One region of the Pradoshia sp. Z4_20 genome, then DNA from elsewhere that is predicted to be linked to it. Evidence: riboswitches for the same ligand, from Rfam matches in the RefSeq annotation. Region 1 holds a riboswitch; each other region holds the start of a gene.
The links. A riboswitch is a leader RNA that binds a small molecule or an ion and turns the genes downstream of it on or off. The one in region 1 is predicted to bind cobalamin.

Region 1 (7,874 bases):
TTGGCGAGGGAAACTGGGGGCTGGATTAATCTCAATTTTGGCCGGATTAATCCTTTATTTGGCTGGATTATGGGCATATCCGGCTCTATTCCTTTGTCGATTGGCTGGATTCCTCTCATTTTGCTGATCTACTCACTCATCTGGCTGAATTAGTCTTTCATCCGGCTGGATTCTCCGCCGCATTCATTATCCCCATAACTCACTTGTATACAAATAAACCAACAAGCACAGCCATATAGACTGTGCCTGCTGGTTTATTTGTATTGCTTTGGATGAACTGTTGCTTTAGTTTGTTGGCCTCCAGATGCTTCGTTCATCTTTTTAGCCTTCTTTATAATATCTTGATCTTCACCGGCCTCGATATCTTGATTATTAATGCCATTCGAGTCTTTTGTTCAGGGTTGTTATGTTAGAACGTCTCCGCATAGTGAATACCCCTTAGCGTCTGCGAACAACCATTGCATGCTGAATATCCTGAACCTGTATTTTCATACGGTTCAACATATCACGCTGTTGATCATTTGCACTATGATCCATTGCTTCTAACTCATTAAATGAATTTTCCAATCTGACCAATGCCTCAGTATATCCTGCTTCATTGTAATGCTCCTGTTTTGCAGACTCCTTATATTGCTCTTCTGCGAATTCAATTGCATTAGTACATCGCTCCATACACTCACCCATGGATTTTCGTGTAGCCAAAGATACCCTCTCCTTTTTTCATTGGATTGGTTTACAAAAGCTCATCCATTATCCATTATGCCCCTTTGAAATTGAAAAGATTAATGATTTTTAAATAGCTGCTAATAATAGTCAATTGGAAAGTATACATCAGCATGGTAAAATGGAGTTTATGTTCTTGAAATCTAAACAGGGGGTTTTTGTAATGAAACAGGTTAACCCTTTTCAATATGCTAGTGACGACAAACGTTATCATACATGGAATTATCATCTCCGCAATCAATTTGGTCACAAGGTATTTAAAGTAGCTCTTGATGGTGGATTTGATTGTCCAAATCGTGATGGCACGGTAGCTTTTGGTGGCTGTACATTTTGCAGTGCCGCTGGATCCGGTGATTTTGCCGGCAATCGTGCTGAAGATCTGCAAAAACAATTTGCCGATATAAAAGCAAAAATGCACCAAAAATGGAAGGACGGCAAGTATATGGCCTATTTCCAGGCTTATACAAATACCCATGCACCAGTCGAGGTGTTACGGGAAAAATTCGAAACCGTCATGAACGAGGAAGGTGTAGTCGGATTATCCATTGCCACTCGTCCAGACTGTCTGCCTGATGATGTTGTAGAATATTTAGCTGAATTAAATGAACGTACTTACCTGTGGGTTGAGCTTGGTCTGCAAACTGTTCACGAGAAAACAGCTAATATCATAAACCGTGCACATGATTATCCAACCTATGTAGAGGGAGTAAACAAACTTCGGAAACACGGTATACGCATTTGCAGCCATATTATTAATGGATTGCCGCTTGAAACTCCAGAAATGATGATGGAGACAGCTAAAGAAGTTGCTAAACTGGATGTACAGGGAATTAAAATTCACCTATTGCATCTCTTAAAGGGCACTCCAATGGTAAAACAATACGAAAAAGGAATGCTGGAATTCCTTTCGTTAGATGAATATGTCAATCTTGTCTGTGATCAGTTGGAGATCCTTCCGCCTGAAATGATTGTCCATCGTATTACCGGTGACGGTCCGATTGATTTGATGGTTGGACCAATGTGGAGCGTTAATAAATGGGAAGTATTAAATGCTATCGATGCTGAATTAAAGCGTCGCAATAGTTATCAAGGTAAATTTTATGTGCCAAGTAAGGATGCTGTCATAAATGAAGCTTGATCGTATCCTTCCCTTCGCAAGACTATTGCTTGAAAAAGCAGTTAAACCTGGTGATATAGCCATTGATTGTACGATGGGCAATGGGCATGACACCGTATTTTTAGCAAATTTAACTGGTCCGGATGGACATGTATACAGCTTCGACATTCAGGAATCTGCCTTGCAAAAAACGGAAGAGAGACTGATGACAAATGAGCTTCAGGAGCGGGTAACACTAATTCATGCAGGTCATGAGCGTTTACAGGAATTTATCCCAACTGGCAAATCTGTTACAGGCGCAATCTTTAATTTAGGCTATTTGCCTGGCGGCGATAAAGAAATTATTACAACCGCTCCTACTACGATTCAGGCTGTAACGTCATTACTCAAAATTATGGAGCCTGAAGGCATCATAGTTCTTGTCATCTATCACGGTCATCCCGGCGGAGACATTGAACGTGACGAATTAATCAAATTCGTTACAGAGCTTCCACAGGATACGGCCCATGTGCTGGAATACCGATTTATGAATCAAAAAAACAATCCGCCATTTATTATCGCTATCGAAAAACGTTAAAAAAGTGTGAGCTTATGGATGCTCACACTTTTTATATATAATCATTTAAAGTTCTCAGGGGTAAAAAAGATCTGCGGTGTTCCCGTAATAGGATGAGGGCGACTTACCAAATCTACCTCGTATACAGATGAAAGCAATGTTTCATCATAAAGTAAATCTATTCCACCCTCCGCCACCTTCCTTCCATCCTTAAGCAAAGCACATCTATCTGCATATAAAGCTGCCATGTTTAAATCATGGAGGATGGCGACAATCGTCAGCCCATTTTGAAGCTGGAGCCTCTTTAATAAATTTAACAATTCGATTGTATGCTTTACATCCAGATGATTTGTAGGTTCATCGAGAAACAGGAGCTTTGGCTGCTGGGCCAAAGCCTTTGCTAAAAGGACACGTTGCTTTTCCCCTCCGCTTAATGACGAAAAGTATGTATACTTAAATTTCAGCGTGTTTGTCTGAGCAAGACACTCATCAACAATTGCGTAATCCTCACTACGGTAATGATTAAAAAATCCCTTCTCCTGATAAGGATACCTGCCTAATAGTACGATTTCTTCCACCGTAAAATCTATACCCACCATATGTTCCTGACTTAACACGGCAGCAATTTTAGCCAATTCTCCGGTTTTATAGGATGAGGTCCTTTTCCCATTAATGATTGAAGTCCCTTCTTTATATTCCATTTTTCCCAATATACTTTTAATCAATGTCGTCTTACCGCTTCCATTTGGACCAAGAAGAGCAAAAAATTCTCCGCTCTCAACCTTAATAGATAAGTCCTGAAGCACTTGCTTATTTTTATGATAGCCTGCACTGAGGCTCCCTACGGTTAACATGTCAAATTCCTTCTTTTTATGCGTTCTTTAATCAGTAAGATTGTAAATACAGGTGCACCGATTAAGGCAGTAATGACACCGATTGGTAATTCCTGCGGGTTGATAATCGTACGTGCAATCAAGTCAGCCAATACGAGATATCCACCTCCAATAATCATGGATAATGGCAGTAAGTGGCGATGATCAGCACCAGCAAGAAGGCGAACAAGATGTGGAATAACCAGTCCAACAAAGCCAATAGCTCCTGATACGGCAACTGCTGCACCCGTTAATAGTCCAGCCCCGATAATAATGATTATTTTCTTTCGTTTCACATCGATACCATTATATTGAGCGGATTGATCTCCAAGAGCCATCCCATTTAGTTCACGATAATGATATAAAATTATGGAAGCTCCTATAATAAAAAAGGGAATCAATATACTGACGTGTCCCCAATTTTTCATAGCCACACTGCCCATCAGCCAGTTTAATACTTCCCTCATTTGATCTCCTGAGGATAGCGCAATGATAAGTGAGACCACAGCGCCAATGAATGAATTCATAATTATACCGGCTAAAATAATGGTCTCATTTGCATAGGTAACACTAGCTGCCTTTGTAATACCAAATACAATAAACAAGGTTATAAAACTAAACACGATTGCAACAAGCGGCAATGTGAACTGACCAAAAAGAGCAAATTCGATATTAAAGAATAGAACAATCACTGCCCCAACCGATGCACCGGAAGAAATTCCAATAGTATATGGATCAGCGAGTGGATTTTGCAAAAGCCCCTGAAAGGCAGCACCGGCAAGTGCCAGTGAGGCACCCACAAATAAAGCGATTAATACCCGGGGTAATCGTATATTCCAAATAATCATTTCTATATTTTTTGGACCGGTATAGAAGGATTCCTGGCCGGTCACGTTCTTCAAGAGAATCCCAAGAATATCTTTAAATGACATGTCCACGCTGCCTATAAACAGGCCGAGCAACGCAGCGAGCAGCAAAAACAGGATACTCCCAAAATAAATACCGGTTGTTCTATTTTTATTATTCATAACTTATACTTCAATTCCTCTTTACTCCTGGCGGCGAACCTCGGATTATTCATGCACTTTAAAACAAGATTATAAGCTACAACACATAAAAAATCCTTAGCTCAGGATGGTATTGAGCTAAGGATTCACTTTTTCACGCCTGTGAATACAATAAGCCTACTTTTCCCTCCGAAAAATAAGTACTAAAACTCTAAAAGCAGGTTTCCTGGCTTTTACTAAATCAGACTTGTGATTTAGTAAGTACAGTAGCGGGGGCTGCAACGGATTTGAACCGTTTTCCCTTTTACCCTCGTGTACCGAGGCACTTTTAAAGTGATTTATTAGATTTTATTCTTATTCTAATAGATTGATTGACTAATGGCAAATCCACTATTATTTCAACAGTTCTTTGGCAATTAATCTGAAGGAGTTTTCTTTAGCCTCGTATGAATGGGTGATTGTCACAAGCATAATTTCATCTGTAAAGAAGCGTTCACTCAGCTCTCTAATTTTTTCTCCAATCATTTTAGGAGAACCGATAATCATCTTGCTTCTGTTGTAATCAATCCGAGCTTTCTCAAACTGCGATAATGACATTTCATGAATTTCTTTTGGGTGAGGTGTTCCCTCTCTTATAATTCCCTGTGAAAGAAACAGCATCGATAAATCCAATGAACCAGCCAGATATTCTGCCTCTTCGTCCGATTCCGCACAAACTGTAAATACAGTAACCATACCTGATGGATTCTGTACTAACTCTGTAGGTCGAAATGCTTCATGGTAATGCTTCATATTTTCTTCAGCATATTCACTGTTAATAAACAAAGCAAAATTATAGGGTATACCCTTATGAGCTGCAAGAGCTGCGCTAGATGAACTAGATCCAAGCATCCACAATTCCGGCGGAGATGTAATGGTAGGTGTCGCCGATAACCCATATAGAGGATGCAATTCCGGTATTTGATCATAGAGATACCAGGATAACTCATCTACCTGGTCAGGAAAACGATGCAGTTCCTGTACTCTCCCCTCCTGCAACGCTCGCGTTGCTCTTGGCATCCCTCCAGGAGCCCTGCCGATTCCCAAATCTATTCTTCCTGGAGCTAAACCAGATAATACTCTGAAGTTTTCAGCTACTTTATAAGCACTGTAGTGAGGCAGCATAACACCGCCTGTTCCAACTCTTATTTTATCTGTTTGAGCAGCAATCCATGTTGCCAATATCTCAGGGGAAGATCCTGCCAAGCCTTGACTATCATGATGCTCGCTGACCCAAAATCTTGAGTATCCCCACTCCTCAGCCAATTTTGCCAGTTTGACCGTATTAGCAAGTGCCTGCTCTGAAGGCTCTCCAACAGAGCGCGGTGACTGGTCTAGAATACTTAATTTCACCATTTTGCTCCATCCCCTTAGTATTGAATGCTAGACTCGCCTATTCTTTTTCATTCTCTTAAACGCATGATACAGCTTACTATTCCAATAAAAGAAATACGCTGAACGGCCACCCAGGCTTAACATTTTTTTAGTATATTGCTTAACCGACAACTGGTCTTTCACCTTGGAATCGGCTAGATAAATACCCAATAATCCCTGGTTAATCATGCTGTGGAACTTGCTGTCCGGTATTTTTGTGACATCTAAATTGGCTTTTTCAACAAAATAACAAAGTCTATCAATCAGTTGCTCTTCCGTTTCGTAATAAAAACAGAAATTTAAATCGTCGCCTTGGCGATCCTCCTCCTGATCAATAAAATAGTCCAACATAATATGCAATCCTTGCACATAAGGAAAATAAGATTCATATATGTCTTTCCCCAAATGTTCAGTAAAATTATCACGCACTGCATATGAAACTAAACAAAAGATGCCCAGAGTAGATCCTGCACAAGCACTGAATTCATACCATGACAAACCTTCTGGAAGCTGCTGTTTATTTTCATTGAACCAGGTTTCTAATCTATGTACCCGTTCTTCCCACGTAACATGCTTATGTATTTGTAAATCACAATAAAAGGTGCAAAGCTTTTTCAAAAAAGGCTCGATATGTTGATAATGCACCATATTTGAAAGAACAGATTGACAGGTTTTTACTAACTCGACTAAATACCCGCCATCTTCCTGCTCCTCTCTGAGTTCATAATAATTTCTCGTCAGGGCCTCCGGATTAAGAGCATCCTTCATAGATTGATGCAATAGCGTAAAATCATTAGGATCAAGTGAGGTACTGCGGTCACATAGATTATCAAGATAATCACTGATTGTTTGATACGCAACAATAAATCGAATGACATCATCTTTTTTTTCACCTGCTGCGAGAGCTAATATAGAACCACCCTCGCAATGAAAAGTTTTGTGGGCAATACTGGATAAGGCCTGTGTACGCAGCTCTTCATTAGGGATTTTTTCTGCCTTTGCCTGCCAACTCGCGAGTTCCCGATGAACAACTGGAAATACATTTCTGTATACATTCTTTACTAAGCTGATATCACTAGTGGGTAATTTCATTTGTGTCCCATCTCCTAACCCCTTAAACGATATACCCTATATTGCGCAATCTCGCTTCAATAAAGCTCTTTGCATATAGAAATACATCTTCTCTCTCTGGCTCATTAAATATTTCATGATACAGCTTAGGCCATTCTTTATAATGCTTTTCGGATGCCGGAAAGTAGTTAAACCATTCTCTAACCATAGCCTTGTCCACTATTTTGTCGTCCCCTGCCTGCATAACAAGAACAGGAATATCCGGGAAATCCTCATCAAAATCAAAGGCATCCTTCATAGCTGAAATTAATTCACGATACCATCTGACTGATACACTTGTGATGTAGAGTGAATCGTTCAAATCAAATTCAATAACTTCTGGATTTCTCGTTGCCATTTCAACCGTTAATCCTGAAGGTTTTTTATATGTAGGATAAACAAGATTTAAAACCTTTGACATGGATTCAAGTAATTTTGGAGGATGAATTAATGTTCCAAAGCATGGTGAAGATAGGATAATACCCGCTAAATTATATTCTTTAAGTTGAAGCATGTTAATGATGATGAGTCCTCCCATGCTATGACCCAGCATGAATACAGGCAAACCAAATGTATAAGCCTCGTTCACCCATGAATCAACCTCATCAATATAATCCTCAAATGAATCAATATGCCCTCGATTTGCACGTGAAGTCATTCCCTGACCTGGCAAATCTCCAATAATTACGTGATACCCTTCTGATAGCCATCTTTCAATTAACCATTTATATCTGCCTGAATGCTCCATGGCGCCGTGAACAATCACGATTACACCATAGGCTTTCCCCTCAGCTTCCCACTTTTTCATAGATGAACTCCTCCTGTATGATGTTTAGCTTTATTTTATTTACACTGTACCGCTTTATATGTACACTTTTATTAACTATCTATTTTACAGTAGAAAACGGAGGTTTTGTAATGAAATTATATCAATATATAGATAAAATTCCTTCCATCGATCAAACTGCTTATTTAGCGGATCATGTAGTTATCAGTGGTGATGTCACAATCGGTGAAAATTCAAGTGTTTGGTTTAACACAGTCATTAGAGGTGATGTCGCTCCTGTGATTATCGG
Region 2 (7,874 bases), on a different contig from region 1:
TTTCTTTTGGACGCTATCCATATTCAAAAGGGCGGCTGAATGCAGATGATGAACGAATTGTAGACCAAGCACTGGAGTATTTAAATTTAACAGATATGCAGGATAAGCTGTTGGATGAGTTATCAGGCGGTCAAAAACAACGTGCCTTTATTTCAATGGTTATTGCACAAGATACGGATTATATTTTATTAGATGAGCCATTAAACAATCTGGATATGAAACACTCTGTGCAAATTATGAAAATACTGCGCAAGCTGGTAGATGAGTTAGGGAAAACGGTTGTAATTGTCTTGCATGATATCAACTTTGCTTCTGTATACTCTGATCGCATAGTGGCGTTAAAGGATGGGCGTCTGATAAAGGACGGTCCAGCGCATGAGATTATTAACTCAGAATCCTTGCGTGATGTATATGACATGCATATTCCTGTACAAGAGCAAGATGGATGTCGTATATGTGTATACTTTAATTCACATTAGATTCTAAAATAGATTCTGGCCTTATATTTTTGGAACAATTGACAGCAGCAAAATCTTGTTCAAGTTAAGGGTCATACACTTAAGTTTCCATGAGGACTCTAAAATAGATTTTATTTTGGAGTCTTTTTTTTGTTAAGTATTTCTTTCGATAAGGATTTTTTATCTGATATTTAACTTTTTAAGGGGAGAAAATCACGAGAAGAATACGTAGTCATCTATGTCTAATTCTCGTTGGATCAGATGAAATAATAAAATTATTATCAAACACTTCAAAAGTGTTGACATATTTTGTGATTCTCATTTAGAATGAGAATGTCGATTGAAAATGATAATCGTTTTCAATTGAAGTACATATTTAGGGGGAGAACGAAGAATGAAGAAGTGGAAAATTTTAACTGCTATGGCGGCGTTAACATTAGCGCTGACAGCTTGTAATACAGGCGATGAGTCAACAACAGGGGACTCTTCTGAGACAAAACAAACAGAAGAAAAAGGAACTACTGAAAGTTCTAAATTCCCAATGACAGTATCTTCCTTAACCGATTCTCGTGAAGACGAAGAAGGTAAAACAACTACTTTTGAAGAAGTAAAATTAGATAAAATGCCAGAACGCATTGTAGCTCTTGATTATGGCTTTTTAGATACACTTGATGCATTAGGTGTTGAAGGAATCGTAGGCGTAGCTGCTGGTGGCGGTAAAGGAAATATGCCAGCGCATTTAAAAGAAAAATATGTTGCTGAGGGTGTTGCCGATGTTGGTACACTAAAGCAAATCGATTTTGAAGCAGTAGCAGCTGCTGAGCCGGATGTTATTTTCATCTCTGGTCGTCAAACACCATTTTATGAACAATTAAAAGAAATCACACCTAACGTTATTTTCATTGGTTCTGACAATGATAATTACATAGAGGCTGTATATGAAACAGTTGATTTAGCAGCTCAAATCTTTGATAAAGAAGAAAAAGGCAAAGAATTGAAAGCTTCATTACAAGAAAAAGTTGATGCAGTAAAAGAAAAAGCTGCTGGTTATGAAAATGCATTGGTAGCGATGTACAATGACAAGAAAATCTCCGGTTTCGACAATGGTGAAGATTCACGTTTCGCATATGTATATAATGACTTTGGCTTCAAGCCAGCAACAACTGATATCGAAGCATCTTCCCACGGTTCTGATTTCTCTTATGAGTCAATCCTTTCTGTTGATCCAGAAGTATTGTTAATTATCGACCGTACTGCTTCTGATGTAGAAACAATTAAAAAAGATATTGAAAATGATATTATCAAAAAAACTAGTGCTTACAAAGAAGGCAAAATTGTCTACTTAGACGGTGTTAACTGGTACTTCTCAAGTAACGGTGTAACGACTGAAGCAGAAAAATTAGATGAAATCTTAAATGAATTAAAATAATCTTCATAACAAGGAGCATGTCTCAAGTGGGGCATGCTCCTTTAATAAGGAGCGATTAGGTATGTTTGTTCAAATTCGTAAATGGATAGTGACAGAGGGCAATTCAGGCAAGGTATTGGAACGCTTCAAAAAGAAGCCAGATCAAGGTCCGTCGTTAATTGAGCAGCGTGAAGGCTTTATAAGTCGGGAGTTGTTAGTGAAAAAAACAACGCGTGGGGAAGAAGAAGTTGTCATGATTATCCGCTGGGAATCAGAGGAAGCATGGAAAGCATGGGAAAAGAGTCCTGAGCATATCGCTGGTCATAAAGCGAAAATCAAGGAGCACGGAGGTAAGCCTCCAAAGCCGGAATACGTAATCAATATGGAACATGGCAATTACATTGTAGTCGAATAAAAAAACAAAACGCCCCTAAATAAGGGCGTTTGTTTTATAATGTAAACCTTATTTCAAGTTAGAAAAGAAGCGTTACAGAATGATGGCCAGCAATTGTTTATCATTTTTAAAATTCAAAAGTTGGTGTGGACTCATCCATTATTTTAAAGGTGTATCCTTTATGTTTCAGACGGCGAATGATTTCCGGAAGCCCATCCACGATTGTTGTATTGCCGTTAAAATCATGCAGGAGGATATAGAGATTTTCTTTTTCACCTACCCCTTGCATAATTAATTTAAGTAATTTTTTTTCTGGAATTGGAGGATTTAATCCATCGTTAGCATCGCAGTTCCAATCATAATATTTATATCCTCTTTTTATTACCTCAGTCTTTAATTGATCCATTAAATCAGTCCCGGCATATTGTTTTGCGACATAGTTATTGGAGCCGCCGGGGAATCGTAGGATTTTCGGGCTTACGCCTACTTCCCTTTCCAAAAATTCTTCCAGTTGAGTAATGTCTTTAAAAAAAGTATCCTTGGATCGATAGATTTTGGAATAATTATGAGAATAGGAATGCAGTCCAAGAGCGTGTCCATTTTTTACGATATCTTTATATAAATACATATGTCCCGGGCTGGCTGTTCCCGTTACAAAAAAGGTTGCCTTAACATCCTGAACTTTGAGGATATCGAGGATTTCCTGTGTGATGTTTGAGGGACCATCATCAAAACTGAGGTAGGCTGTCTTTGCAAATGTTTCAGATGGAATAAGAAGCTGGATAATGAGCAATGTGAGAACAGATAGAGTACGCATAATAAACTCCTATGGATTAAGTGATTTTAATATAGTTTTTGATTCTTGTTAAAAAATATTCCTAAACGGAGTTGAATAATTGGGTAAAATGTTTAATAAAGAGATTGAACATGTATAATAGACATAAGCATTTTAGAAAGGTTGATAAAGATGATCGAGATACAAAGTTATACAGTTGAGAAACTGGAAGACCCGTTTGGTATCCTTTCTGGAGAAAGGTTCGAATATGTACTGGAGATTTCCGTTCCCGAGGAAGATGAACTATATACCGATAAGGGTCTTCTGTTGCGTGTTATATATGTAATGGATGAAAATCAGGACCAAATTTCAAAATATGAGTTTATAGAAAGTGAAACACAAAGTATTTTGGATTTTGAGCTTGAGGAAGATGAATTATCGATGGTTTTACAATTTTGCAGGGAACATACTGATGTTGAATATGAAGAAGAATGAAGATAGCTGATTATATAAAAAATATAAATATTGAATAGTGTAAGAGTGCCTTATTTATTAGGATAATAGGGAAACCGGTGCAAATCCGGTGCAGCCCCCGCTACTGTATACGCGGATGAAATGATTTGTAAACCACCGGCTCTTTGTTTAGAGCATGGGAAGGTAAATCAGAGTAAATTGATGCGTCAGCCAGGAGACCTGCTCTTTCTTTTGTATGTACTATTTTTCGGAGGGAAAAGTAGGCGTCCAATCCTGTTATTATAATGTGGATTTTCGCCTTAGCTTTTTTCGAGCTAAGGCTTTTTTATTATGTTGGAAAGGGGAATAACTATGCTAAAAAAGCAAAACTATTTATTTTTATTTATGCTAATGCTTACGCTATCTATGTTAATGTTTGGGTGTTCGTCAACTGAAGATGACTCAAACCAGAAGAAAGAGGTTTCTGAATCAACGTCCACAGCCTTTCCTGTTGAGGTAAGGGATGGATCCGGAGAAAGCATCAAGATTGAGGAAAAGCCGGACACGATCGTATCCTTGCTGCCAAGCAATACTGAAACGGCCTATGCACTAGGTCTTGGAGAGAAAATCATTGGTGTATCAGATTATTGTAATTTTCCTACAGAAGCTGCTGACAAACCTAAGGTCGGCGGGTTAGAAATCAATATTGAAAAAGTGTTGGAATTAAATCCGGATCTTTTATTGCTTTCTGCCAGTCATTTTAATAATGCTAAGGATACCATTAAACAATTCCAGACAGCTGGTATTGATGTTATTATCGTACCTGACGCCAATTCGTTTGATGGTGCATATGGAACAATTGAATTGATTGCTAAAGCAACCGGAACATCAGACAAAGCTGATGAAATTATTTCGGATATGAAAAAAGAAGTAGCAGAAATTAAAGAGAAAGCAAGTGCTATAAAAGATAAGAAGAAGGTTTGGATTGAAGTATCTTCCTCACCGGATTTATATACAGCGGCTAACGGAACCTATATAGACGAAATGCTTGATATCATTCAGGCAGAGAATATTGCCGCTGATCAAGAGGGTTGGGTAACAATGAATGAAGAACAAGTCATTGATCGCAATCCTGATGTTATTCTTACTACATATGGCTATTATATTGAAAATCCAGAAGAAAAGGTATATGGAAGAAAAGCTTGGTCCGAGGTACCTGCCGTTCAAAATAAGCAGGTTTATGATGTAGATAATGACACAGTGTCAAGACCGGGACCACGTTTAACAGAAGGCTTGCAATTGATAGCTGAAAAAATCTATCCTGAAATATTTAAATAAACATTTTCATTTAAGAGCCGCCCATTTTACTTTGGGAGGCTCTTTTTTTGTTGAAGAAAATAAATTAAATTTTCTAACAATTTTGTTGAAATTTCCCTTTTGTGTAGGTATGATGATACCAATACGTATTCGTACTCACACATGGGATTGGAATGATAAGAATGTTATATGTAAATGACCTGCCGACCGAAGCAAGAGATAAAATGCTATATGCAGCCCTGCAATTATTCACTACAAGAGGTTACAAGAATACATCAGTTCTGGACATAGTTGAGTATGCACATGTCTCGAAAACAACGTTCTACCAACAATTCGGCAATAAAGAGACTTTGATTGTTGCACTTTGTGAAAGTTTGATTGGAGAAGTTGCAGAAGAGATTAAGCTTGCAGCTTTACGGGAACCACGCATTGGTTATAAAGCATATGCCGGAATTCTTCGCTATTTGGAAATTTGCTTTTCCAATAAGGCTGTTGCCAATTTTATTTTACTCGAATCAGTCGGAGTTTCTTTCGAAGTAGAACTGGTCAGACGAGAAGCACTTAAAAGTTTCGCAGATCTTATCTTTTTTTTTGCTTACCAGGAGTTTCCGGAGAATGTGAATGAACAGGAAGTTAGGATCATCTCTCAGGCAATGGTTGGAGCAATCAATGAGGTCGTCATTCAAAAATTCCGGGAACCAAATCACCAAAAGACAGATGTAGAATATCTTGCTAGATTATTAAACCGATTGGTCATGCGCTCATTTAGCAGTCTCTCAAATTAATAAACTATTGATATGAAGGAGGGAGAAAGTTGGTTTCTTTTTTACCAAGTGAGGAAGAAAAGGCATTTGTTGATGTAGCAAAGGATTTTGCAATTCAAAAGATCCGTCCCTATGCCAGGCAAACGGAAAAAAATCAGGGTGTAAGTGAGGACGTGGTCAGAAAGTTGAGTGACCTTGGATTATTAAATTTGGAACTGCCTGAATCATACGGTGGCCTGGAATTGCCGCTCGTTTCCCAGGTACAGATTGTTGAGGCGCTTGCTTATGGTGACCTTGATACTATTCAGGGGCTTCCAGGAGCCGGGGAGGGAGCATCGTTTATTCGACTAAAAGAGGATCATAACGCATTTTCTTTTTATCAAACTCAGTGTGAAACGGGAATTTGCCCAACAGTCGCCTTTGTTTATCCCAATCAACATAAACTCCAAATTAAAAAAATAGACAATGGATACATCATTGATGGAGAAACGAGTCCGCTGAAAAATGCCAGAAAGGCTGAATATCTATTAATTGCAGGAACTGCTACTAATGGTGAAGCGGTGTTGTTCTGGATAGATCAAGACAATAATCATTCTTGGAGAGTGCTTGACGGTGATTATCGCTTGGGGCTATTGAGTGCCGGCTTTTCGAGAATTCAGCTTAAAGAAGTAAGCGTTTCCAAAAACAATATTTTGGCTAGTGGTGCCGAAGCTGAAACTTGGATGGATCAATCATTGAGCCGTGTACGTACGTTAGAGGCTGCAAAAGAAATTGGTGTTATGGCAGCTGCCCTTGATTACACAGTTGAATATACCTCCCAGAGAAAAGCGTTTGGGGTAGAAATCGCAAAATTCCAGGGTGTTTCTTTTAACCTTGCACAAATGGCTATCCAGACGGGTGCAGCAAGGCATCTTGTTTTATATACGGCAAAACAAATTGATGAAGGTGAAACTGATGCTGTTTTCCACAGTATCCAGGCACTTAAAAAAGCCCATCAATCGCTTCGATATGTAACAGATTCAGCTGTACAGCTCCTTGGTGGGCATGGATATGTTCAGGACCATCCTGTTGAGAAGTGGATGAGGGACGCTCAGGCACAAGTCGGTTGGTTTGAACAAGAGGGCGATTTAGAAATCAGGGCAGGAAACTGGATCATGTATGGTAAGGAGAGGGGGATGAGTAATGATCACATACGAGTTGACGCCACATCAAAGTCAAGTTAAGGAAGTGGTCCATTGGTTTGCTGAAAATGAAATGCGACCGGTATCCATGATTGCCGATCAATTAAAGAAAGTACCGGATGATTGGCTGGATAAAGTAAATCAACTCGGAATTTCTTTAAGCATGTCTTCTTTTGGAGAGTCCAATGATGATAAAAAGAAAAAAGATTTAAAAAAAGCGAAGGAGCGCCAAGGAAATCGATTGGGAGTCATTGCCTCTGAGGAATTAGGCTGGGGAGATTGCGCGATTGCCTTGACACTACCCGGGCCAGGGCTTGGAGGTCCGCCTGTTCAGCATAGCGGCACACCGGAACAAAAGGAACGTTTTTTATCCATTTTCTCCAGAGATGAGAAACCGAAGTGGGGAGCATATGCTTTGACTGAACCAGAGGCAGGTTCTGATGTATCCGGTTTACAGACGACAGCTGTTAAAGTGGACGGCGGTTATGTGATAAACGGGCAGAAGATATTTATTACAAATGGCAAAAGAGCTTCCTGGGTTGTTGTATTTGCTACGGTAGACCGCAATTTAGGTAGGGCTGGTCACCGGGCATTTGTTATAGAAAAAGGTACACCCGGCTTCTCATGCTCGAGATTGGCGGAAAAAATGGGTCTTCGTGCTTCTGAAACAGCAGAACTTGTGTTTGAGGATTGCTTTGTTCCGGATGGAAACCTTTTAGGTGGAGAAGAGGCCTATGTCAATAAAGCGAATGGATCAGGTGGCTTCAGGGTTGCTATGAAAACATTCGATAACACAAGGCCCATAATCGCAGCTATGGCTACCGGAATTGCAAGAGCGTCCTATGAATATACATTGGATTTTGTAAAAAGAGAATATCCTCAGCACGGCAATCATTATCATCAAGCCCTGAGACTCTTCTCAGAGATGCAGCAAAAAATTCAGGGAGCTCGTCTGTTAACCTGGGAAGCTGCCTGGAAAGCAGATTTGGGAAAACCGAATGCAAAAGAAGCAGCCATGTGTAAGGCCTATGGTGGAAAGATTGCTTTGGAGGTTACTTCAGCCTGTCAGGAAATACTCGGTCCATATGGTCTTGAGGGACATCTAGTCGAGAAATTATATCGTG
Region 3 (7,874 bases), on a different contig from region 1:
AAAGCTTGGGCGTTCTTGTTTAACGATATAGTAAATGAACCCGCTGCAATCGAATCCTGATGGTGTTGTTCCACCCCATTTATAAGGAGTGCCAATTAAACTTTTTGCCGTAGCAACCATGCGCTCAGCTTCTGATTTTGTAACCGTACTGCCTGAAGTGGTACCAGTTGAAGTAGTTGATTTGCTTACAACCAATACTTGTCCAACATAAATGGTGTCGCTTTTTAAATTATTCCAAGATTTTAAGTTTGCAACAGTTGTATTATAGGTATTTGCAATTTTCCATAAAGAATCACCGGATTTTACTGTATATTTCTTTGTAGAAGTGCTTGCAGTCGTATTTTCACCAATATTAAGTGTTTGACCTATGTAAATAGTATCAGACGTTAGGTTGTTTTCCTTTTTGATTGCAGACACAGTAGTATTATATTTAACTGCTAATTTCCATAAAGAATCACCTTTAGAAACTGTGACGGTAGCAGCAGAAGCAGCACCAGCAAAAATAGAAGACGCCAGGACAGCGGTAGCAGTAATAGATAAAACTTTATTCTTCATGTTGACCCCCACTAAACTTAGTAAAATTTTAAAGTACTAGCCTAGTGTAGTAGATTCGACAAAAAATTACTAGGTATGTTTCCTAAATGTAACAAAACAGAAAGTTTATTGTAATAAAAGTGAGTTTTCTGTGTTTTGGATAAGTTTACTTAATTGTAAAATTTTTATATTCAGTAGCGACCTGAGTGTTAACCTCTACATGGTTTATTCGACTATATTTTGGGCCTATTCTAATTTTGCCAAGAAAATGATCCAATGCTTCTTCTGTTCCTTGTGCAACAATTTCTACATCACCATTTACTAAATTACGCACCCACCCATGTATATCATAATCTTTTGCTGTAAGCAGAGTAAAATAGCGAAATCCTACACCTTGAACAATCCCAGAGACAATTATGTGATATTGCTTCATTATTTATCCTCCTATTCTGATATATAGATAGAATCCCAATATCTTTAATCCCAAGCATCTCAAATATTTAGAATTTACATGAGTGTACAAGACTAGGTGCTTCAGCACTACTTGTTTTAAGAATTCATATTTCTATATTTTAATGGTACTTATTTTTTATTTAACTATCAACAATAGGATGACGTACTAACCAAAGCTCTAATGGAATTCCTTATATGGTAGAATATAGTAAATAAAATTTATAGGGAGTAGGAGAGTGTCGTGTTGAAATACATATATTTAGTTCGACATTGTGAGGCTACCGGACAGGGTTCTGAATGTGATTTAACAGAAAAAGGGAAAATACGGGCGAGGGAACTAGCTGATTTTTTTAACTCTATTTCAATAGAGCGTATAGTCTGCAGTCCATATAAAAGGGCAATTGAGTCTTCTGAAGCAATTGCTGAAGAAAAGAATATACAGCTCGAATATGATGATCGTTTAAAGGAACGGATCTTATCTGGACATGATTTACCTGATTGGAAAAATAGATTATACCAATCGTTTTTGGAACGTGATGTTAAATTAGCCGGAGGAGAATCCAGCAATGAGGCTGCTAAAAGAGGTTTTACTGTAATAAAGGAGGCATTGGATAGCGAGAATCTCAATATATTAATCGTAACACATGGTAACTTACTGACTTTAATCCTAAATCATCTGGATGAATCCTTTGGTTACGAAACTTGGTTGGGTCTGACTAATCCGGATGTGTATTGTTTAAAGATAGATGAGGATCAAAGCAATATCACAAGGGTGTGGAAGTAAGTCACTGATGACATCTCCGTTTTTGATTAGCAAGGTGAATAGGAGAGAATAAAATTTAGATTTCATGTCTTAGCATACATATTAATGGTTACTTTCCATGACTCGTTTAAATTTGTCGGAGGTTTATAAAATGAAAAAAAGAATCATTTTAACAGGTGGGGGATCAACTGGGCATGTTGCTGTCAATTTGGCGCTCATTCCCTATTTGATTGAAAGGGATTGGGAGATTTACTATATAGGATCTAAAGAGGGAATTGAAGTCTCTTTGATAAAGGAGTTTGATCGTGTCACTTATTTTCCAATATCCACAGGTAAACTTCGCAGATATATGGATATAAAAAATGTAAAAGACCCTTTTAATATTTTGAAAGGCTTTATGCAATCAAGAAAGATTATTAAGCGATTACAGCCGTCCATAATCTTTTCAAAAGGTGGCTTTGTTTCCGTTCCTGTCATTCTTGCTGCGGCGAGTAGAAAAGTACCGATCATTTCGCATGAGTCAGACATTACACCAGGGTTGGCCAATAAGCTATCATTGCCTTTTGTTCAAAAAATTTGTTATACCTTTCCGGAGGCTAAAAATCATATTCCTGCAGAAAAGTCTTTTTTCTTAGGGCCCATCGTAAGAGATGAACTGCGTCAGGGTGACCCATCGATTGGAATGAAAATATGCCAATTTAATACAAGGAAACCTGGATTATTGATCATGGGAGGCAGTCAGGGTTCTGAAGCAGTGAATAAGGCTGTGCGTAAGGACTTGGATCGATTGCTCAAAACCTTTAATGTCATTCATTTATGCGGAAAAGGAAAGGTAGATTCCACCCTACATCGTGATGGATATGCTCAGTTTGAATATATTAACCAAGGCTTGGCAGATATATTGGCTATGACAGCTGTGGCTGTTTCAAGGGCCGGTTCAAATTCCATTTTTGAATTTTTAAGTTTAAAAATTCCAATGGTCTTAATCCCGTTATCAAGGAAAGCCAGCAGAGGCGATCAAATCATGAATGCTGAATCATTTAAAAAGCAGGGTTTTGCCTATGTTATTGAAGAGGATGAGCTTTCGTTAAACACGTTAGCTGATAAGGTAGAAACTATATTTAAAAACAAACAGATGATTATCGATAAAATGAACAATTTTGAGGAAGAAGATGGACTGGAACGCTTGTATGAATTGATTGATACCTATAAAATTTAATGTTGAAATGATAAGTATTATTCTATATACGAAAAAAGCATTAAAACAGAACACTAAACAGGATTTGTAGCCAAAAAGTAGGAGTGTCGGAGCAATGAATCTTAAATGTTATACCCAATATGATGGACTTGGGTTAGCGAAGCTTGTAAAGGAAAAACAAGTATCCGCAATAGAATTAATAGAGGACGCATTTGAACAAATAAATGAACTAAATCCTAAAACAAATGCAGTTGTTCGAACTAGATTCGAAAAGGCAATGATGGAAACTGGAAAGTCTGAATCTATATACGGACCTTTTGCAGGAGTACCTATCTTATTAAAAGACTTATCACAATCTATTAAAGGCGAACCGATTACAGCGGGTTCAAAATTACATGTAAATCGGATTGCTAAACGGGATTCTAATTTTGTGAAAAAAATTCGTGAGGCAGGATTTGTCATTATTGGACAGACGAGTTCTCCGGAGTTTGGTCTGAAAAATATTACTGAGCCAGCTGTATATGGAGCGACACGTAATCCATGGAACCTGCAGCATTCATCGGGTGGATCAAGCGGCGGAGCATCAGCCAGTATAACTTCAGGTATGGTCCCAATTAGCGGTGCCAGTGATGGCGGCGGCTCTATTCGTATACCGGCATCATTCACTGGATTAGTAGGCTTGAAGCCAACAAGGGGAAGGACACCCGTTGGTCCAGGTGTGGGCCGCCAATGGCATGGAGCTGCGGTAGATTTTGCCTTAACCAAAACGGTTCGTGATAGTGCAGCTATGCTGGATGCCTTGCAAATCATTCAGCCGGATACTGCCTTTCAGGTACCTTTATATAATGGGAGCTATTTGAAGGAGCTTTCGAATCCATTGAAAGAAAGGTTTAAAATTGCTTTTTCCACAAAGTCTCCGGTGGGAACACCCGTTAGTGAAGAAGCTGTAGAAGCGGTACATAAGACAGTCAAATGGCTGGAACAGGCAGGGTTCACCGTTGAAGAATGTGATAATGGGGTAGATGGAATCCGCCTTATGGAAAATTACTATATTATGAATAGCGGAGAAATGGCAGCAGATATACTGTCCATTGAGGAAGCCATTGGACGGCCGATTACCGTTAATGATATAGAGATAGTCACATGGGTACTCAGAACTGCCGGGCAGAATGTATCAGCTGTTCAATTTACACGCAGTTTAGCTGAATGGGATACGGCAGCTGCACAAATGGCCAGGTTCAATGAGGATTATGATTTGTATTTGACGCCGGCAACAGCTTTCTCAGCTCCAAAGGTGGGCGAATTGACGCATACGGATGAACAGAGCTTGCAGTTATTGAAAGTAAATGAACTAAAACCCTCTGAACAGTTAGCAATGGTCTATGAAATGTTTAAACCAAGTTTAACGTATACGCCTTTTACACAGTTGGCGAACATCATCGGACAGCCTGCGATTAGCTTGCCTGTTCATATGACAGATTCTGGCTTACCCCTTGGAGTGCAATTGATGGCTCCAAAGGGAAGGGAAGATTGGCTTCTTAAAATAGGAGCGTTGTTAGAGCAATCCGATATATGGGTTGGACAGAAAGGGAATCCATATATTGGATGGTGATAAAAGTGATAGATCGACTAGAAGATGCGTGTAATTCAGTTGGTCAATTAGAACAGTCATTTCACTTGTTTAAATTTATGTGAATTCCTATATATCAAAAATATCTTCCGTTTACATTTTCAACATGATATATTAATAGTACGAAAATTTAAAACAATCATAAGTGCTCACTTTTGTGAGGTAAAAGGGAATCCAGTGTAAATCTGGAACAGCCCCCGCTACTGTAAGAGCTGATGAAATCACGTGACCACCTTTAAAAGAGGGAAGGTGTGAGAGTAAAGTGAAGCTCAGAGTCAGGAAACCTGCTTATGAATGTGTATTGCTTACTTTTCGGTGGGAAAAGGGATGGCGAACGTAGAGATGATTGTGTCTTTGCGCTGATTTTGACAGCGTTTTTTTGTCTGTGCATGAATCAAGCCTGTTTTCCTTAATCGGGAAGACAGGCTTTTTTATGTTTAATATTTCAGCGTAAATTCGCTAAATATAAATAAATTTTGAAAAAGGGAGAATAGTGAGATGAAAAAGATTGCAAGCTTATCACTTTTGGTGTTCTTATCCGTTTTTGCATTGTTTGCATGCGGAAATGATGAGACAGTAAACAACCAGGAAAAAGAAACAAACCAGGAAACAAGTGAGTATCCGAAAACCTTAACAGACGGTCGTGGGGAAGAGGTGACCCTTAAAGAAAAACCTTCAAGGATTGTTTCGACCACATTGGCTATTGATGAATATTTATTGCCTTTGGTTGATGAGGAGCGGATTGCCGCGGTAACGAAAATGTCTACAGACTCAGGGATTTCGAATGTAGCAGATCTAACAGATGGAATTGATACAAAAATTGAATCAGTCACATCTGAATTGGTGCTGTCACTTCAGCCTGATTTAGTGCTGATTCCTTCCTATGTAGATCCTGAGGTTCTTAAACAAATTGATGCTGCAGACATCACCACCTACCAACTTAAAGATGATTCCTCTATATCAGGTGTATTGGATGGTCTAATGGAGGTTGGTACCATTGTTGGCGAGGAAGATAAAGCAGAAGAAATCATAGCTGATGTCAAAAAGAGGATGTCAGATTTACAAACGAAAGCAAAAGCACAAACAGATAAAAAACGAGTGGTTTACTGGACACAGCAAAATTCTTCAGTTACTGAGAATACTACAATAGGAGAAATCATCACCTTAGCAGGCGGGATAAATGCCATTACAGAAGCGGGCATTACCGGTGAAGAGTATCCTGATTATCCAAATCTTTCAAAGGAAAAATTAGTTGAGATAAATCCAGATGTGATTATTACAAGCGATTGGCAGTATGACGGTTCAAAAGCAACATTCGTCGAGGAATGGCAAAAGGATCCGGCACTTAAAAATCTTAAAGCCTTTAAGAATAATGAAGTGCATGTGATAGAAAGCGCAAATTTAACAACGGCTTCCCATTTTGTGATTGAGGGAGCAGAAGATATTTATCAAGTTTTATATGGAGAATAATATGGTTTGTAAACAGTCTAAACAGGTTCTTATTTTTGGAATCCTGATTTGTTCCTTGCTCGTATCGTTACTTTTAGCAACCATGTATGGCGGGGTCATCGTTCCATTTACGGAAACTGTGAAAGTATTACTCTCACTGCTTCCATTTATAGAGTTTGACTATAACCCAATGTATGAAACAATCCTTGTGCAGATTCGCCTGGGGCGGGTTGTTGTGGCTGGATTAGTCGGGGCAGCCTTGGCAATATCGGGAGTCGTGATGCAAAGTGTGTTTCGCAACCCGATGGCTGACCCCGGCATAATTGGTGTTTCATCAGGTGGAGCATTCGGAGGTGTACTGGCCATCTATTTTGGTTTGGCCGCGATCCATTCTCTTTTCGTCCCATTAATGGGCTTTATCCTGGCTGCATTGACTTTGTTTGCAATTTATATGATTGCGACCAATCAAGGAAGGACCTCAGTACTGACATTGCTGCTGACGGGTATTGCGATTAGTTCTTTTTTATCAGCCTGTACCTCTCTGCTAATCTCTTTTTCGAATGCAGGAGTGATGCAGCAGATTGTCCAATGGATGATGGGGAACTTAAACGGGCGTGATTGGAGTCATGTACAAATATTAACTGTTCCTGTTTTATTTTCGATTTGTGTCTTTTTGTACCATGCCAACGACTTAGATATCTTTCTGCTGGGTGAAGAGCAGGCCCAGAATATGGGGATTTCCGTTCAGCGCACCCGTAATCTATTGTTAATTACTGCTTCATTAGTAACTGGAATGAGTGTCTCATTAACGGGAGCCATCGGTTTTGTTGGTCTGATTGTCCCTCATATGATCCGTATGATCATTGGGCCCTCGCATCGAAATTTACTACTGGCTAGTGTCTTAGGGGGAGCGAGTTTCTTGATTCTTGCTGACTTAATATCCCGTTTGGCCATTAGGCCTGCTGAGATTCAAATCGGTATTATTACAGCTTTTTTTGGCGCTCCGTTTTTCCTTTATTTAATTTTAAAAAATAAAAAGAAGGGGGAAATCTGAGATGACAGCTATTTTGAATGCGGAGAAACTCAGCTTTAGCCGTGGCAAACAGGTGATTTTAAAAGCAATGGATATCTCTTTGGAAACTAACCAATTTACCTGCTTGATTGGTCCGAACGGTACCGGAAAATCTACTTTACTGCGCTTAATGGCAGGATTGCTAAAGCCACCTGCAGGGTCAATAGCCTTTAAGAATCATGCTCTCTCTGAGATGACTACTCTTGAAGTGGCCAAAGCAATCACCTATATGCCACAAAGCACGGTCCTTGACTATGAATTTACAGTGAGTCAGGTAGTACTTATGGGAAGGCATCCGCATCGGAAGAAATGGCAATTCTCACAAAAAGATGATAATCAATTGGCAGAGAAAGCGATGAAACAAACAGGAATTTATCATTTAAGAGACCGTTATATCACATCCCTTTCAGGAGGAGAACGTCAGCTTGTTTTCTTAGCTAAAGCCATCACTCAGAATTCTGAGGTTATTTTGTTGGATGAGCCAACTTCAGATCTGGATATTTATCATCAGGTCCAAATTGCCGAGGTCATCCGGGAGCTTGTAAAAGAGGGAAAGGCTGTCTTCGCGGCCATCCATGATATTAATTTAGCCACTCGCTATTGTGATCGACTCATACTTATGGGAAATGGAGAACTCGTTGCAGCAGGGGAACCCGAACAAGTCATTACGGATCTTAACTTGATGCGTATTTTTAAAACTCATACGTATACATACAATGATTCCTATTTTGGAAAAAGGCAGATGATTCCTTATGCCATAGATATAAAAGGGGAG
Region 4 (7,874 bases), on a different contig from region 1:
ACTTGATGTCCTCAAAAGGGACATCAGAACGTATCCTACTGATGGGGTGATAAGCAATGAGTTATCGGAATCATTTAGATCCACACTCTTCTCTTTTTCACCATAACTGGACAAGGCGGAAGCGCTCAAAATCACAGGTTAACGGACATACTGCAATGTCCCAAACCAATATCATTTTGAGGAGCAATGCGAAAGCTCACCGCTGGTAAGGATGCCTTCAAGCAAAAAGACGCCGTAATGGCGTCTTTTTACATTTACAGTTCATCAAATCCATTGGTATCTGTTGTTTTTGTATATTGTCTTGATTTCTGCTCAAAGAAATCCGTCTTGCCTAAATCCACTTCCTGATAGGCAACAATCCATCTTAATGGATTTTTGTTCGGAACCTCTGGAAACGGAGATCTTCCATACCCCAATTGATTGCAACGCTTATTAGCCATAAACTGGATATATTGTTCGAGCTCAGCCATCGTAATTCCCTCGATTTTATTTCCTATAACTTTATAACCCCATTCAATCTCAAGCTCTGCAGCAGTTCGGAAGGTTTCAATCGCAAAATTTTTCAATTCTTCTGTATTTGTTTCAGGATGTTCAGCCAATATTTCTTTAAAAATCTTCTCAAACAGCCCAACATGGATCTGCTCGTCTCGATTTATATAATTAATCATCGTTGAAGTTGCCACCATCTTTTGGTTTCTGGCCAAATTATAAAAGAAAGCAAAGCCTGAGTAAAAGAAGAGCCCTTCTAGGATTACATCATAGATAATCGATTTAAGCAGATTTTCAATTGTTGGGTTTTCTGTGAAATCCCGATAGCCATCAGTAATAAAATCATTTCGTTTACGCAAAATCTCTTCGGTTCTCCAATATTCAAAAACTTCATCTTGCTTGCTTTTCTGGACAATACTTGACAATACATAGGAGTAGGAATGGTTATGAATGACTTCTTGCTGCGCCAGCATAATCATCAATGCATTCAGAGATGAATCGGTCAGATAGTCGGCGACTTTACTGGCATAGTCAGACTGGATACTATCAAGCAATGCCAACAAGCCTATAATTTTTAGAAAGGATTCTTGTTCAATTTCTGAAAGATTTGGAAATTGTTTCGCATCATTCACCATATTAATTTCAAAAGGCGTCCAAAAATTAGATAGCATTACTTTATATTTAGGATATGCCCATGGATAGCGCACATCATCCCAATTTAAAATATTTGAATTTCTGCCATTAATAATACCCGTTGAACTATTCGGTGCTTCCCGATCGACTAATTTACGTTTTTCCACTATTGTTTTTGTATCCATTATATTTCCCCCATCCTTATTGGCAGCTTTCGCATTCTTCTATAACAGCGCTTGAAGTAGAACGTACATAGTATGTTGTTTTTAATCCGGTCTCCCATGCAAGCAGATGCAAGTCTAATAAATCACGTGCTTTAATATCATTACGGACATACAAATTAAACGAGATTCCTTGGTCGATATGTTTTTGACGACGTGCATTTTGGAGAATGCTCCATTTTTGGTCAATTAAATAAACGGATTTATAATACCACATTGTCTCCAGATTCAAGTCAGGTGCAGTCACTGGAATACGGTAATTCTTCTTCTCTTCGGAATATTCCCTTCTGAAAATTGGATCAATTCCGGATGTAGAACCGGCAATAATCGCAGTTGAAGAATTTGGTGCTACGGCCATAAGATAGCCATTTCGAATTCCGGAAGTATGCACTCTTTTTTTCAATTGACTCCAAGCATCTGAATCATAGCCTCTTTGGTCAAAAAAGAATCCGCTATCCCAATCAGATCCTTCGAAAAACGGATAAGCACCTTTCTCACTAGCTAAATCCACACTTGATTTAATCGTTAAATAAGCGATTTTTTCATATAAACGGTCGCAGTATTCAACGGCTTTCTCTGATTCCCAGGCAATCCCCTCAAGCGCCAATAAATGATGCCAACCAAATGTCCCAAGTCCTATAGCCCGATAATTTTTATTGGTTATGTTCGCCTGAATGACCGGGATATTATTTAAATCAATGACATTATCAAGCATTCTCACCTGTATTGCAATTAACCGTTCAAGGACATCTTCCTTTACAGCTTTAGCAAGGGAAATAGATGATAGATTACATACGACAAAGTCACCCGGTGTTTTTTCAATAATAATTTTCCCATCCTCGGTTCTTTGTTCAATAACAGTAGTTGGACTTTGATTTTGAGTAATTTCCGTACATAAATTACTGCAATAAATCATTCCTTTATGGCGATTAGCATTAGAGCGGTTGACCGTATCCCGATAAAACATATAAGGTGTTCCTGTTTCAAGCTGAGAAATCATAATCGCCTTAAACACTTCAATGGCAGGTATTTCTTTTTTGGAAAGCTGTGGATTATTGATACATTCAGTATATTTTTGTCTGAATTGGCCATCCCCCGCTTCTTCATCAAAATAATCTTCAAGAGAATACCCCATTACTTTTCTTACTTCATGAGGATCAAATAAATACCAAGTACCGCGCTCCTTGACCATCTCCATAAATAAATCCGGAATGCAAACACCTGTAAATAAATCATGCGTTCGAAAACGTTCATCCCCATTATTTAAACGCGCTTCGAGGAAGGCAAATATGTCTTTATGCCAAACATCCAGATAAACCGCAATGGCTCCCTGTCTTTGACCCAGCTGGTCCACACTAACTGCGGTATTATTTAATTGCTTCATCCATGGAATAACTCCTGAAGAAACTCCCTTAAACCCTTTAATATCACTGCCTCGCGCTCTAATTTTCCCTAAATAAACACCTATCCCTCCGCCATTCTTAGATAGATTGGCAATATCAGTGTTTGAATCATAGATACCTTGCAAACTATCATCAACAGTATCGATAAAACAACTGGATAATTGGCCATAGCTTTTCCCAGCATTAGCAAGCGTAGGAGTGGCCACCGTCATATATAGATTGGATAAGGCCCAATATGCTTCTCTTATTAATCCGATTCGCTGTTCTTTAGGCTCATTGATCATTAATGTCATGGCAATAATCATAAACCGTTCCTGAGGAAGTTCATATAAGCTTCCATGATGAGATTTCGCTAAATAGCGATCTGCCAGCGTACGAATGCCGATATATGTAAATAACTGATCTTTTAAGGGATCGATGACTGCTTCGAGTTCATTGATTTCTTCTTCTGTATATTCTTTTAGCAATGCAGGATTATATATCCCCATATCGGTCAATTGTTCAACAAGCTGTTGAAAGCTCCCATATTTCTGTGTTAGATCATATCCCCGGCTTTTTGAAGCTTTATCATATAACTGGTCTAAATAAATTGTTGCCGCTGCAAATGTCCAATCAGGCTCATCAGCAGAGATACGTTCTACGGCGCTGAGTACCAGTAAATTCACTAACTCTTCCTTGCTATAGTCAGACTTATACTCAAGTGCTGTCATGATTTTTTCTAAGTATTCCTCTGCTGAATAGATAGAAGTATAGGAATTAACACATTCCTTTATATATGTTTCTACACTTCTTAAATCTGTGACTTCCAGACTTTCATAGTTTGATTCGTAAGATACTGCCATCCTAATTTCCCCCTTATTAATTGCCGATCTATTCAAACAAAAAACTCCTGTAACGGTATAATTCTTTGATTTGAACTTCCGCGGAACGGTAAAGTTATATCCCTTTTGTCCAATTCGAATTTTCCATCAACCAATACATCACATAGAGACAATAATTTTTGATAAGATGTATTTGGATTGGAGAGAATCTCCTCTAAAGTAAAACCGCTGTAAATCCAAATATTTTTACCGCCTTCCTTCAAAAGCTTTGCCAGCTTAACTAGCTGATCTGCCTGAATAAACGGTTCCCCACCCGAAAATGTTACATCCGTCAGCGAATTGCTCATCAATTCTTTATAAATATCTTCTATGCTAATGTTTTTTCCGTTTCTTCCATTCCAGCTCTCAGGATTGTGGCAACCTTTACACTGATGAGGGCAGCCAGCAAAGAAAACGACTGATCTCATTCCTTCCCCATCGACAACACTGTCATGAATAATGTTCATTACTCTCATTGTCCATGCTTCACTCGATTCTTTTCTTCCTCAGCCTTGGCAGGATTCCATTTACTCATGTCCCCTACAAGATATCCCGTAATTCTTCTGATTCGTTCTATCTTTAACTCATCATCGTTATGGCAAACCAGGCATTGTTTTTCAATATATCCTTTGTAATTACACTGAAGACATCGATCAACCGGATGGTTAATGGACCCGTATCCTATATTGTTTTTAGCCATTGTACGAATAATCATATCCAACGCTTTTAGATTATGCTTTGGATCTCCATCAATTTCCACATACGTAATATGTCCCGCATTGCATAATTCATGGAAAGGAGCTTCCTTTTCAATTTTCTCGACTGTACGAATTGGGTAGTGAACTGGAATATGAAAGGAATTCGTATAATAGGCACGGTCCGTCACATTTTTAATAACGCCAAATTCTTTACGATCCCGTTTGACAAATTTTCCGCTCAGGCCCTCTGCAGGGGTAGCGATTAAGGAAAAGTTCATATTAAACTCTTCTGCCGCGTTATCTGCTTTCTTTCTCATAAATGATACAATTTCATAAGCCAAGTCGTATGCTTCCTCATTCTCCCCATGATGATAGCCAGTCAAGGCTTTAACACATTCCGCTAAACCGATAAAGCCAATTGATAGGGTCCCCTGTTTTAACAGCTCGCCTACTAATTGTTCTTCCTTCGCCTTTTTACTGCCTCTCCAAACACCTTGTGTATACAAAAATGAAAATTGGCTCACTTTCTTTTTTGCCTGATATTCATACCGATCAAATAACTGCCTGATGGCAATATTACAAATTTCATTTAGTTTTACGTAAAATTGTTCAATCGAATTAGATTGCAGCGCCAGTTTTACGAGGTTAATAGACGTAAAGGATAAATTGCCTCGGCCTATGCTGTTTTCTATCCCATGACGATTTCCCATAACCCTTGTGCGGCATCCCATATACGCAACCTCGGAATGATGTGTTCCATCATAATACTGATAATTAAAGTAACTATCTATAAAACTAAAATTCGGAAACAGCCTTTCCGCAGTTGTTTCAAGTGCTAATTGATAAAGGTCATAGTTTGGATCAGACTCGTCAAAATTAATACCAGTTTTCACTTTGAAAATCTGGATTGGAAATATGGGAGTTTCCCCATTACCTAAACCTGCGTTTGTAGCTAATAAAAGATTTCTAACAAGCATTCTGCCCTCTTTGGTTGTATCCGTTCCATAATTCACGGATACAAATGGAACTTGTCCGCCTCCGCGTGAATGCATGGAATTACAGTTATGGATAAATGCTTCACATGCCTGATAAACGGAACGCTCCGTTTCCTTCCATGCTGTTTGATGAAGCAACTCCTCATTCCATTCACAAGGATATTGCTTCAAACGTTTCACATGTTTTTTAAATGTTTTCTTTACATAGGGGGCTAGGTCCGCATCAAACATCGGAAACGATTGGCCGCCATGCTGCATATTTTGATTAGCCTGTATAATGATGGAAGCAAGCGCCATTGCACTGCCAATATCCTGCGGTGGTCTCATGGTACCGTGACCCGTATTAAAGCCTTTCTCAAGAAGATTCCCCAACGGAATTTGGCAGCAAGTTGTAGTACCAGTAGCATAAAAATCCAAATCATGCGGATAAAGGAGATTTTCATCAAACGCATGTCTTGCTTCATCAGAAAGTAAATTCTCCTTTGCATAATAGCGAGCACTTTCACTCGCAAACTTGCCCATTTGTCCCATTGGAGAGGAGGCATTCATATTGGCATTTTCATTGACCAACTCCAAATTATTCAGATGAACTATTTCTTCAAATGATTTTAATAATTCGTCTACTGGAGTTTCTGTCAATTTACTCTTTTCAGTAACCATTGGCTTCATAATATTTCCCTCCACGCAAAAAATCCCATTGCCTAAAATAAGCAATGGGAAAAGAAATAATAACAAGATTGAAAGACCAAAAATGCTATTTCATCCGTTCCACCCTCATTGCTCCCGATAAAGGCAAACCAGTGAAAAAGGCAGGTCTCCTGACTCATGCTTCACTTTACTCTAAGTCCTTCCCATAGATTTCTCTACAGTGGTTTACTTATTTCATCAGCATATACAGTTGCGGGTACAGTTCCGGATTTTAACCGGATTCCCTATTAAGTCGTAATACGACACCTTAAACACGTTAAACTCAATATATAGTATTTTAAATTAAAAATAATAACAACATATAGAATTATAAATCTTATATGTGAAAATAGCAACTAAAATTCCGACAATTTATTTAGGCAATTGCTGGAGAAATTGATTGATAAATGCTTCGGATTCCAATCGAATTCCAATGTATGGCGGATGAACACGTTTATTGGCTTCAAGAGGAACCCCCAACCACAATACTTTTTGGTCAAGGATGACAAATGTGAAGCTTGGCCCATTCTGAAGATGGATATCCGGATCCAAATAGGAATGGGAATCTGGAGAATACATCATCAGTCTTGTTCTTGAGTTCCTCGTCTTCACTCTTTGAACAAAATCCGATGATAACACACTGGAATTTGGCAAGGAAAGGATAATGGAAGATTGGGCTTTTTTTAAATCCTGATAGAACCCTTCCAAATTTCTTGCATAAATCCATTGTAATTTTGGATGATGGTTGGCAATCCATTTGCCTATTTGATCCATATTGACCATTTGATTCCGTTTCATTTGATATTGAACGAGCTGATGAAGAGTTTTTGTATGCGAAACTTTTGATTCTATAAACTCCACATCGCTGACATGAATCAGTTTCCCTTTTGTTCTGGTAATTGCAACATTTAACAGCCGTTCACTTTCCCTGCCCGTTAAAAGCATCCCTGCCCGATTTTGCGGATAACTATCAACACTATCAAATACCATTACTTCCCGTTCACTTCCCTGGAAACGATGGACAGTGGCCGCCAATATATCATGCAGGCCGTTCTCTTCCTCATATAGATCTTTAATTAATGTTTCCATCAATTGTGCCTGCGCACGATAAGGGGTTGCATAACCGATTGATTTACTCCCATTGCTGTAGGCTTCATGAATAACCTGAAAGGATAACAATAGATTCATCAAATTCATTCTAGAACCAGAGGAAGTGCCCGTAAAGCAGTGTTCCCCTGTGAAGCTCGTATTTAACAGTACGGAAGCACGATCTACAAAAGGTGTCTTTGAAACGATATCTTTTTTATTTATATGAACACTTGGATGATCGCCAACCAGTGAATTATAAACATATTGGTTCGTAAAAGCGGAGATATCCGGATGCATTCTCCTCTGTTCCTTTAATAAAAACAAATGAGTATGAAGTTTTCCCCCACGTGCAATATCAGCTACACCGGCACGATGGAAGATGTCCTCCTTCAGCCAGCGGTCTACAAGCTCTCCCCTCGAAACCGCAATAGGAGGTAATTGCTTAAAATCCCCACAAATAATACAACGCTTGGCAAGTGCGCCGGCAAAGGCAATTTGCGGGATAAAGGCCATACTGGCTTCATCAATGATAACTAGATCATACTCTTGTTCAAAAATACTCGGGTCCATTGCTGCTTTCGCCAAGGTAGTCCCAACAATGAAGGCATTTTTGACTAAATGAATTTCTTTTTGCCTTATTTTCTCTAAGATTCTGCCCAGTTTTTTTTCAAGGTCAAGAAGCTGCTCCGAGTCACGTACGCTAAAAAACAGAGACAGATCTTTTTTTAGCAGTTTCTTTTCTTCATTAATCGAATCCCTTTCCTTCACTAAATGTCCATCATGACTTTCCAATAATTTA

Region 2: linked by a shared signal. The riboswitch ahead of AC4BHP_RS11470 (ABC transporter substrate-binding protein) and the one ahead of AC4BHP_RS16365 (FecCD family ABC transporter permease) in region 1 are both predicted to bind cobalamin.
Region 3: linked by a shared signal. The riboswitch ahead of AC4BHP_RS06450 (ABC transporter substrate-binding protein) and the one ahead of AC4BHP_RS16365 (FecCD family ABC transporter permease) in region 1 are both predicted to bind cobalamin.
Region 4: linked by a shared signal. The riboswitch ahead of AC4BHP_RS05280 (anaerobic ribonucleoside triphosphate reductase) and the one ahead of AC4BHP_RS16365 (FecCD family ABC transporter permease) in region 1 are both predicted to bind cobalamin.

What each region holds. Positions count from the first base shown of each region.
Region 1 covers NZ_JBZAJD010000009.1:32,921-40,794, reverse strand. Annotated here, with positions in the region: gene AC4BHP_RS16385 (YtzC family protein) at 439-702, opposite strand; gene mnmL (tRNA modification radical SAM protein MnmL/YtqA) at 887-1,861, shown strand; gene mnmM (tRNA 5-(aminomethyl)-2-thiouridylate-methyltransferase MnmM) at 1,851-2,417, shown strand; gene AC4BHP_RS16370 (ABC transporter ATP-binding protein) at 2,459-3,250, opposite strand; gene AC4BHP_RS16365 (FecCD family ABC transporter permease) at 3,244-4,296, opposite strand; cobalamin riboswitch at 4,475-4,620, opposite strand; gene AC4BHP_RS16360 (LLM class flavin-dependent oxidoreductase) at 4,669-5,670, opposite strand; gene AC4BHP_RS16355 (tetraprenyl-beta-curcumene synthase family protein) at 5,698-6,780, opposite strand; gene AC4BHP_RS16350 (alpha/beta hydrolase) at 6,803-7,606, opposite strand; gene AC4BHP_RS16345 (gamma carbonic anhydrase) at 7,717-7,874, shown strand, end outside.
Region 2 covers NZ_JBZAJD010000004.1:15,326-23,199, reverse strand. Annotated here, with positions in the region: gene AC4BHP_RS11495 (iron ABC transporter ATP-binding protein) at 1-479, shown strand, start outside; gene AC4BHP_RS11490 (siderophore ABC transporter substrate-binding protein) at 853-1,887, shown strand; gene AC4BHP_RS11485 (antibiotic biosynthesis monooxygenase family protein) at 1,949-2,281, shown strand; gene AC4BHP_RS11480 (polysaccharide deacetylase family protein) at 2,388-3,077, opposite strand; gene AC4BHP_RS11475 (DUF6509 family protein) at 3,228-3,530, shown strand; cobalamin riboswitch at 3,557-3,750, shown strand; gene AC4BHP_RS11470 (ABC transporter substrate-binding protein) at 3,861-4,826, shown strand; gene AC4BHP_RS11465 (TetR/AcrR family transcriptional regulator) at 4,979-5,590, shown strand; gene AC4BHP_RS11460 (acyl-CoA dehydrogenase family protein) at 5,620-6,792, shown strand; gene AC4BHP_RS11455 (acyl-CoA dehydrogenase family protein) at 6,752-7,874, shown strand, end outside.
Region 3 covers NZ_JBZAJD010000002.1:96,233-104,106, reverse strand. Annotated here, with positions in the region: gene AC4BHP_RS06475 (C40 family peptidase) at 1-555, opposite strand, end outside; gene AC4BHP_RS06470 (acylphosphatase) at 701-967, opposite strand; gene AC4BHP_RS06465 (histidine phosphatase family protein) at 1,229-1,771, shown strand; gene murG (undecaprenyldiphospho-muramoylpentapeptide beta-N-acetylglucosaminyltransferase) at 1,902-2,969, shown strand; gene AC4BHP_RS06455 (amidase) at 3,064-4,560, shown strand; cobalamin riboswitch at 4,705-4,884, shown strand; gene AC4BHP_RS06450 (ABC transporter substrate-binding protein) at 5,077-6,048, shown strand; gene AC4BHP_RS06445 (FecCD family ABC transporter permease) at 6,050-7,081, shown strand; gene AC4BHP_RS06440 (ABC transporter ATP-binding protein) at 7,083-7,874, shown strand, end outside.
Region 4 covers NZ_JBZAJD010000001.1:1,100,681-1,108,554, reverse strand. Annotated here, with positions in the region: gene AC4BHP_RS05300 (YpzG family protein) at 57-209, shown strand; gene AC4BHP_RS05295 (ribonucleotide-diphosphate reductase subunit beta) at 255-1,307, opposite strand; gene AC4BHP_RS05290 (ribonucleoside-diphosphate reductase subunit alpha) at 1,324-3,588, opposite strand; gene nrdG (anaerobic ribonucleoside-triphosphate reductase activating protein) at 3,621-4,082, opposite strand; gene AC4BHP_RS05280 (anaerobic ribonucleoside triphosphate reductase) at 4,079-5,959, opposite strand; cobalamin riboswitch at 6,091-6,272, opposite strand; gene AC4BHP_RS05275 (DEAD/DEAH box helicase) at 6,359-7,874, opposite strand, start outside.